4 regions of the Tatumella ptyseos genome follow, and region 1 is predicted to be linked to each of the others. Evidence: riboswitches for the same ligand, from Rfam matches in the RefSeq annotation. Region 1 holds a riboswitch; each other region holds the start of a gene.
The links. Region 1 has a riboswitch for thiamine pyrophosphate ahead of thiM (hydroxyethylthiazole kinase). Riboswitches for the same ligand answer to the same signal wherever they lie in the genome.
Positions count from the first base shown of each region.

Region 2: linked by a shared signal. The riboswitch ahead of thiB (thiamine ABC transporter substrate binding subunit) and the one ahead of thiM (hydroxyethylthiazole kinase) in region 1 are both predicted to bind thiamine pyrophosphate.
Region 3: linked by a shared signal. The riboswitch ahead of thiC (phosphomethylpyrimidine synthase ThiC) and the one ahead of thiM (hydroxyethylthiazole kinase) in region 1 are both predicted to bind thiamine pyrophosphate.
Region 4: linked by a shared signal. The riboswitch ahead of QJR74_RS14275 (FAD-dependent oxidoreductase) and the one ahead of thiM (hydroxyethylthiazole kinase) in region 1 are both predicted to bind thiamine pyrophosphate.

Region 1 covers NZ_CP130649.1:1,901,176-1,903,374, reverse strand. Annotated here, with positions in the region: gene dsdC (DNA-binding transcriptional regulator DsdC) at 161-1,021, shown strand; TPP riboswitch at 1,140-1,234, shown strand; gene thiM (hydroxyethylthiazole kinase) at 1,268-2,059, shown strand; gene thiD (bifunctional hydroxymethylpyrimidine kinase/phosphomethylpyrimidine kinase) at 2,059-2,199, shown strand, end outside.
Region 2 covers NZ_CP130649.1:2,505,347-2,507,545, forward strand. Annotated here, with positions in the region: gene QJR74_RS11940 (aspartate aminotransferase family protein) at 1-909, shown strand, start outside; TPP riboswitch at 994-1,088, shown strand; gene thiB (thiamine ABC transporter substrate binding subunit) at 1,131-2,129, shown strand; gene thiP (thiamine/thiamine pyrophosphate ABC transporter permease) at 2,105-2,199, shown strand, end outside.
Region 3 covers NZ_CP130649.1:2,919,226-2,921,424, reverse strand. Annotated here, with positions in the region: gene thiC (phosphomethylpyrimidine synthase ThiC) at 1-1,113, opposite strand, end outside; TPP riboswitch at 1,200-1,300, opposite strand; gene rsd (sigma D regulator) at 1,384-1,935, opposite strand; gene nudC (NAD(+) diphosphatase) at 2,032-2,199, shown strand, end outside.
Region 4 covers NZ_CP130649.1:3,022,960-3,025,158, reverse strand. Annotated here, with positions in the region: gene rluF (23S rRNA pseudouridine(2604) synthase RluF) at 79-948, shown strand; TPP riboswitch at 1,023-1,143, shown strand; gene QJR74_RS14275 (FAD-dependent oxidoreductase) at 1,255-2,199, shown strand; gene thiS (sulfur carrier protein ThiS) at 2,183-2,199, shown strand, end outside.

The DNA.
Region 1 (2,199 bases):
CAGCCTAGGGTGAGGACAAATCATGTGAACCTATTATGAATTTATTGCATTATGGCCGCCTAGTGCCTAGGTCACATAAAACCTAGGCGTTGATCATGAGGCTACTATTCTGAACAGTTTTCAAGCAGGTCAGCTTAACCGCTTACAAACCTTCGCCTTGGTGGCGGAAAAAGGCTCTATTGCTGTAGCCGCAAGAATACTCTGCTTAACGCCCAGCGCCGTCAGTCACCGTATTCGTCATTTGGAGCATGAGCTCAACTTGCCGCTTTTTACTCGCTCGCACCGCAAAATTACCTTAACAACTGAGGGGGCTCGCCTTTTCCAGAAAATAACGCATTCTTTCGATTTACTGAATAAAGAGCTGCTTTCTCTAAAACACCAAGGAGTAGAAGGGCGCTTGAGTCTCTATACTCGCCCCTCTTTTGCGCAGGCATGGCTCGTTCCCCGGCTGAGTGATTTTTTAGACCGATATCCTGGTATCGAAGTTTGCCTCTCAACGGGCAATGACCCTATCCAGTTGGATGAGCTCGGCGTCGATATTGCTATCAATTTCGGCCAGCTTAATCTACCCGGGCTTGTCTGTACGCCATTGATGAACGAATCCATGACACCGGTTTGCTCAGCCTATTATGCTGACAAGTTTGGATTAGTGAATCATCCTGAGCGATTAAAAGAATGCCGCTTATTACACGACCATAAAGCATGGGAGACGAATAGCGGTGACCATGAGTGGCAGCAGTGGACAGAGGCCTTCGATATTAGCTTAGCGGCGGCCTCTCATCTCTATTGCGATCAAATGGCGTTATCGGTTACCGCCGCACTCCATCATGGTGGCGTTGCCATGGGGCGGATGCGTTTACTCGAAGATAGTCTTCAATCAGGTAACTTGGTGGCCCCCTTTCCCGATAAGATTTTAGTAAGCCCTTATGGCTACGCGTTATATACACAGCAAGGTACCCATTGGCCTAAGGTTAAACTGTTTATGGCGTGGATAGCCGAGCAAGCGGGTGTCATAGGATGAGACGGGATTGGGGATCGCTTTGTACGTTATACGCATTTTATTCGACAGCCCCAGACGACAGTTTCCTTGCACCGATACACAACATCTCTTAAGCTGGTCAGTTATAGAGAAACGCTTTCTCTTCGACTCGGGGTGCCTACTTAATCAGGCTGAGAAATACCCGTACTACCTGAACTGGATAATGCCAGCGTAGGAAAGTCACTCGCCTCCTTGGGGGCTGTCTTTCTACCGCCGGTGGGAGACAATATGCCCACAAATACCGCTATACCTGAGCTTGATGCAGCCATTGCCCAACAGGCTATCGCTCAGCTTGCCGAGCATCCCCCCCTCATTCACTGTATCACTAACACAGTCGTACAAAATTTTACTGCCAATCTGCTGCTTGCGGCTGGGGCGATTCCAGCGATGATTATTGATCCGAGTGAATGCCAAGAATTTGCGCAGATCGCCGATGGGCTGTTAGTGAATGTGGGTACTCTTCACCATGAACACTGCCCTACTTATTACCATGCCGCGGAAAATGCTAATCGTTTTGGTAAGCCTTGGGTACTGGATCCAGTGGCTGTCGGAGGCTTAACGCTGCGGACCGAATTTTGTCGCAAATTACTGTCGTTAAATCCGAGCGTAATTCGCGGCAATGCCTCGGAAATCAGCGTGTTAGCGGGTGAGTCGGCGGGTGGCCGAGGGCCAGAAACGCAACTCAGCGCCGATCAGGCACTCGACGCCGCGCAAAAACTGGCGATAACGATTGAGGGCATAGTGGTGGTCACCGGGGAAGTGGACCTGATCACTGATGGGGATCGGACCCTTGGGGTTTCAGGAGGTTCGGTGCTCGCGACTCGGGTGACGGGGGCCGGTTGTGCATTGTCGGCACTCTGTGCGGCTTTCGCCTCGTTAGAGGGGGACAGGCTTAGTAACGTGGCAAGTGCATGCTGGATGCTATCACGGGCGGCTGAGTTCGCGGCCCGACAGGCAGCGGGCCCAGGAACCTTTGCGCTGCATTTACTAGACGGTCTTGCGCAGCAGAAGGAGGCATAATGAGCCCTTATAATATTCTAACCATTGCGGGAACTGACCCTTCGGGTGGCGCGGGGATCCATGCTGATTTAAAAACCTTCAGTGCGTTGGGAGGGTATGGCGCGAGCGTTATTACTGCTTTAGTGGCGCAAAATACCTGC
Region 2 (2,199 bases), 600 kb from region 1:
GGTGGAACAGGGATCATTGTAACTCAAGAGGCCTATCACGGTACCAGTGAGTTAACCTCAGGCGCCTCCCCCGCATTAGGAAGTGGCCAAGCGTTGGCAGCAACGACGCGCGTCGTCCCTGCCCCGGATTTTTATCGTTTAACACCCAGCGATCCAGGCCATTGGTTTGCCAATGAGATCCAAAAACAGATTGATGATATGAAACAAAACGGTATCAAGTTTGCAGGCTTTCTTGCCGATTCGATCTTCTCGTCAGATGGCGTGTTACCCAATCCTCCGGGCTTTCTTAAAGCGGCGATCGATGTCGTTCATAAGAACGGCGGTATTTTTATTGCGGACGAAGTCCAACCCGGATTTGCTCGCACAGGAGATACCTTCTGGGGCTTTGCGCGCCACGGCGTAGTGCCCGACATTATTACCACGGGTAAACCGATGGGGAATGGGATCCCGGTCTCGGCACTCTTTGCGAAAAGTGATGTGCTCGCCTCGTTCAGTGACCATATTCCTTACTTCAATACCTTTGGCGGTAACCCTGTTTCAATGGCGGCCGCACAAGCTGTATTAAAAGTCATTCAAGAAGAGAACTTGCAAGAGCATAGCCGCATGATGGGCGCTCGATTACTCGAAGAGCTTAGCCGCTTGCAACAAAAATATCGCTGTGTCGGCGATGTTCGAGGTGCAGGACTCTTTATTGGCTTTGAATTGGTGACTGATCCGGAGACTAAACAACCGAATAAGGCGTTAGCCCTAGACTTAATCGAGCGCCTGCGTGATCAAGGGATCCTCACGTCAGTCGCGGGTCCTTATGGCAACGTATTAAAACTGCGCCCGCCTCTGGCTTTCCAAGCCGCGGATATCGACTGGTTAGTGGGCGGTCTTGATCGCGCACTGGAACAACTCTGTCCTTAATCGCTCTCGTTCGCGCAGTCAGCCCTGGCTGCGCGTCCTTTCATGATCTTTGCTTTCCTCTTACTCAATAATTGCCTAGAATGCTCAGACTCAACGGGGTGCAGTCACGCACTGCTGAGAAACACCCGTAGAACCTGATCCGGTTAATACCGGCGGAGGGATTTGAGCGCACCTTTCTCAGATCCTTTGCGCCAACGAGCAACATTTTCTAGGAGCGCAAAGTGTTTCCAACTAAAAAGTTTGTTACAGGGTTATTATTGGCCCTCACCGCACTGCCCGCCTTGGCGGCTAAGCCAGTATTAACGGTCTATACCTACGACTCTTTCGCGTCAAAATGGGGACCAGGCCCGGCAATTAAAACCGCTTTCGAAAAACAATGCGGCTGTACATTACACTATGTCACCTTAGAAGATGGTATTTCACTGCTTAATCGCCTGCGAATGGAAGGCGCGCGCAGTAAAGCGGATGTCGTGCTGGGACTGGATAATAATCTATTAGAAAGCGCCACAAAAACCGGCCTCTTTGCCCCTGCTAATATTGATACGCAAAAGCTTAAGGTGCCCAATGGCTGGAGCGATAAGACTTTTATTCCTTATGATTACGGCTACTTTGCTTTCGTTTATAATAAAAAACGTTTAGCTCACCCGCCGAAAAGTCTACATGAGTTAGTCGAAAGCCCTGAAAAATGGCGTGTCATCTATGAAGATCCCCGTACCAGCACTCCAGGACTGGGGCTTTTATTGTGGATGAACCATGTATTTGGCGATAAAACCGCCCAAGCATGGCAGCAGTTGGCGAAAAAGACCGTCACCATCCCTCGCGGATGGAGTGAAGCTTATGGACTATTTTTAAAAGGTGAAGCTGACCTGGTGCTAAGCTACACCACTTCACCGGCTTATCATATTATGGAAGAGCATAATAATGACTATGCCGCTGCGAACTTCTCAGAAGGTCATTATTTACAAGTTGAAGTGGCCGGGCAGCTCGCAAAAAGCCCACAGCCGGCGCTCGCTCATCAATTTATGCAGTTTATACTGTCTGATGATTTCCAAAAAACCTTGACGACGGGCAACTGGATGTATCCGGCTACGCATCAACCGCTCCCCACCGCCATCGAGCAACTTCCGGTGCCTCAGAAAGCCTTACAATACAGTGCGTCACAAGTAGCGGCTTCTCGAGCATCCTGGGTCGAAGCATGGCAGATGGCTGTTTCGCGTTAATGAATCGTTGGCGTCTTCCCGGCAGCTTTGCGGCCTTTCTTATCCTTTTCTGTCTTATCGCAGCGCTTAG
Region 3 (2,199 bases), 1.0 Mb from region 1:
ATGTTGATAAAGAAAGTTTTCTTGATGATGAGAGAGGCACCATTTGGCCATAATTGAGCCACCTCGGGAGACAATACCGGTGAGCCGCTTCGCTGTCATTGGCACATATCGCAATAGCACCCCAGCGTGAATAGTAAAATAATCGACGCCTTGTTCAGCTTGTTCGATAAGCGTATCGCGGAATAGCGGCCAGTCCAGATCTTCGGCGATACCGTTAGCTTTCTCTAATGCTTGGTATATTGGGACAGTCCCGATAGGCACTGGGCTATTGCGTAATAACCATTCTCGAGTCTCGTGAATGTTACGTCCTGTCGAGAGATCCATAATGGTGTCAGCTCCCCAGCGGGTAGCCCAAACCAATTTTTCGACCTCTTCCTCGATCGAAGAGGTAACGGCTGAGTTCCCGATATTTGCATTCACTTTAACTAAGAAATTACGGCCAATAATCATGGGTTCTGATTCAGGATGGTTGATATTGGCCGGTATGATCGCTCGTCCAGCAGCGACTTCTTGGCGCACAAATTCTGCAGTAATTTCTTGTGGAGTCTGCGAGCAGAAAGGTGCTCCGGGGTGTTGTCGTAATAAGTCACCGACGGGAAGTGTCGCTCGCCCCAAGTTTTCCCTAACGGCGATAAACTCCATCTCAGGGGTAATAATACCGCGACGGGCATAGTGTAGCTGTGTGACACAAGCGCCGGCAGCCGCCTTACGAAATTGAAAGGGTTTCTGAAAGCGAATGGTTTCGAGTGTGGCATCGGATAACCGCTGTTGCGTGTAGTCCGAGGCGGTATGCTTGATCGCTTCAGAGTCCATTCGCTCAGCAATCCATGTGGCACGCAGTGGTGCAATCCCATCGTGAACATTGGGGGTGGAGTCAGGATCGCCAAAAGGACCGGAGGTATCGTATATAGGAATCGAAGGATTTTCTTCGTAAACAGAAGCATCACTGTTCAATGTGGGCGAGAGATGGATCATTCTCACTGGTACACGGATATCATCTCGTGGACCGGACAACCATTCTCGCGTGGAGTTGGGAAAGGTTGCACCTGTTAAGGATTGCAGGAATTGTTGCGCTTGTTGGCGTTTTTCACGGCGTGATAGCGTTTCAGACATAGCAGTTTCTCGACATTGAAAGAAAAATGCTTGTCCGGAGTTCGGAAGGAGCAATATACCTTGAAGGTGTTAAAACGGATCAAGGTAGAGGATTGACTCTTGTTCCCTTCGCAGGTACTAACCTGATCAGGTTCCGCGGATCCCGAATTAACGGTCTCAGCCCAGTAGGGCACTCCGACAAGATAAATAAGCTAACTTCGCTTTAAGAGGAGATTCACGATCTCCTTACTGCACCATAACCTTATTCAGAATAATTCACAACAGTAGTCATTAACTGTCTAACGTTCCTGATGTGAGGGAAGGAGAGGGTTTTAACAGGCTCGTTGAAGGTGGCGTACTCGTTAATTCAGATAAATCTTCACGCGAACCGACTAGCTGTGTTGAAAGTAACATTTGATCTTCAAGATCAAACAACGCATCAAGCTGCATACCCACTTCCGAAATTACAGTACGTAATTTAGGGATTTCACCGTTAGCGATAGCGGGTTCTAAATAGGTATCGTACAGCGCAAGTAAAGTTTGAGTACTGTCTTCTAATTGTGGATACAGGGCGCTCAGCAAATTTTGCTGGGCTGGTGAGGCCAGCAATAACTCAATTTGCTGATAGTGTTTAAAGTGTCCAGATGAAAGGTAATCAACAAGGCGCTGACAGAAAGCATCAAGTGTTACTTCATCACAACGTTCACTTTCATTTTTCTGTGGAATGAGTCCAATTAATTGGTAGTAAGCAACCAATAATTCACGGCGGCTAGCCAGCCACTGGTCAATCATTGGGTGGCTTACCGTCATTTTTTCGCTTAAGTTAGCTAGTTTAGTCAGCATGATGGCTGCTCCGAATAAGGTTAGTTAACTAAGCGTAGACTATATTAATGAATTCACCTGACTTTTAGGAGGCATAGCGTGGTTAAATCTAATCAGATGACAGAACAAGAGGGATGGTGGGTGTGTAGCGAAGGTCGGGATCTTTGGCTACCCCAAGGCCAACTTCCTTTTGGAAAGGCCAGCGAACTCGGCCTTAACCCAGAGGGTGCGCGACAAATAGGTGAATATCAAGGGAAACCCTGCTATCTGATTTGCCAACATCAG
Region 4 (2,199 bases), 1.1 Mb from region 1:
TTCTCTTCCCCGACTATTCACACACTTCTTTCGAAACCATCGAAAAAATCAGGTATAGTCCGTTTTTTCGGAGGAACCATGCTGACTAACACATCTGTACGTCTCAACAAATATATTAGTGAGAGCGGTATTTGCTCTCGTCGCGATGCCGATCGTTACATTGAACAGGGTAACGTCTTCATTAATGGACGACGCGCCGCTGTTGGGGCTCAGGTTTATCCTGATGATAAAGTGATGGTTAATGGTCAGCTGATCGAACCCCGTAGTGAAGATGACTTGATCTTAATCGCGCTCAATAAACCGGTGGGTATCGTCACCACTATGGAAGAGACAGAGCGCGATAATATCGGTGATTTTGTCAATCATAGTAAGCGTGTTTTTCCGATTGGTCGGCTGGATAAAGACTCTCAAGGTCTAATCTTTTTAACTAACCATGGCGATTTGGTAAATAAAATTTTACGTGCCGGAAATAACCACGAAAAAGAGTATATCGTGACGGTAGATAAACCGATCACCGACGAATTTATCCGTGGAATGGGCGCGGGTGTGCCTATTCTGGGAACGGTAACGAAGAAGTGTAAAGTTAAAAAGCTCGATACGCATGTTTTCCGTATCATTCTTGTTCAAGGCTTAAATCGGCAAATCCGTCGGATGTGTACTCACTTTGGTTTTGAAGTGACTAAACTTGAACGTACCCGCATTATGAACGTGAGCCTGGCAGGTATCCCTGTAGGGGAATGGCGTGATCTCACTGATGACGAGTTAATTGACCTGTTTAACCTGATTGAAGATTCTTCATCAGAGGATAAACCGGTTGAGAAAAAACCGGCGAAAAAAGCCCTTAAAAGACCAGATATTGCCCCCCCGGTCATGCCTGCTCGTTCAACGAAAAAGCCGCCCGCACGGCAAAAATTCACTAAGCCGGGGCGTCAAAAGAAAGGACGATAAGTGGATTGGCGTGCCATGCGCTGTGACAGTTCTATATTGGTACTTGACGCGAAGGCTTGCCTCAATTACAACTAAATAAAAGTCGGGGGAGTCTCGCGTAAAGAGACTGAGAGGCTGTGAGCGTATGACGCCGTGCAGCGACCCTTTGAACCTGACCCAGTTAATACTGGCGTAGGAAGACGGGTTGCCGATGAGCAACTTGGCATAGCCCTTAAAGGGTAAGTGTCTTATTCCCTCTGCCTTATCTGGGTCTCTCACTAAGAGGCCATCCATGTATTTTCTCCTCTCTACCACTCAGGCCAGACAATGAGTCGCTGGAGTGTTCTTGGTCGCGGCGTAAGCGGACTCTGCGTAGCAAAACTATTAGTCGAACAGGGCGAACAGGTTGAACTGATCGAGCAGCCTGACTCTCCCACCGCATCATGGTATGCAGGGGGAATGTTAGCGCCTTATTGTGAAGCAGAGAGCGCCCCCAACGAGGTTGTCACGCTTGGGCAGCACTCGCTTGCCTGGTGGCAACAGCGCGTACCTGATGTACAACAGCGTGGAACCTTGGTGGTTGCCCCTGCTAGAGATCAGCAAGAACTTCACGTTTTTGCCAGTAAAACAATCCACCATCAGTGGGTGAAGCCAGAGGAGCTTGAAGCCGAACTTGGCTCACGCTTTGATCGCGGGCTTTTTTTTGCTGAAGAAGGGCACCTCAATCCTCGCCAAGCCTTAGCTTCCCTCGCCCAGCAGTTACAGGAGCAAGGCGTAGTATTTCATTCCTCTCAGCCCAGCGGCAAGATTATTGATTGTCGGGGAATTAAGGCTCGGGCAGATCTATCATCGCTGCGTGCGGTACGCGGTGAAATGCTGCGTTTGCGTAGTGATGAACTCGATTTTTCACGGCCCATCCGGTTATTACATCCTCGATTTCCTTGCTATCTGGTACCACGCGGTGCTGGAGAATTCATGCTGGGCGCGACGATGGTGGAGACTGACGATAATCGTGGTATGAGTGCGCGGGCGGCGATGGAGTTATTGAGTGCCGCTTATACCTTACATCCGGCACTGGCGGAGGCGGAAATTATCGAGACCGCCAGTGGCTTACGTCCGGCTTATCCCAACAATCTCCCCTGTTTTCACTATCAAGACAACCGTTTTTATTTGAACGGTATGTACCGCCACGGTTTTCTATTAGCCCCGATGGTCGCACAGCAACTTGTTGAACAGTTAGCGAAGGAAAAGAGCAATGCAAATCTTACTTAA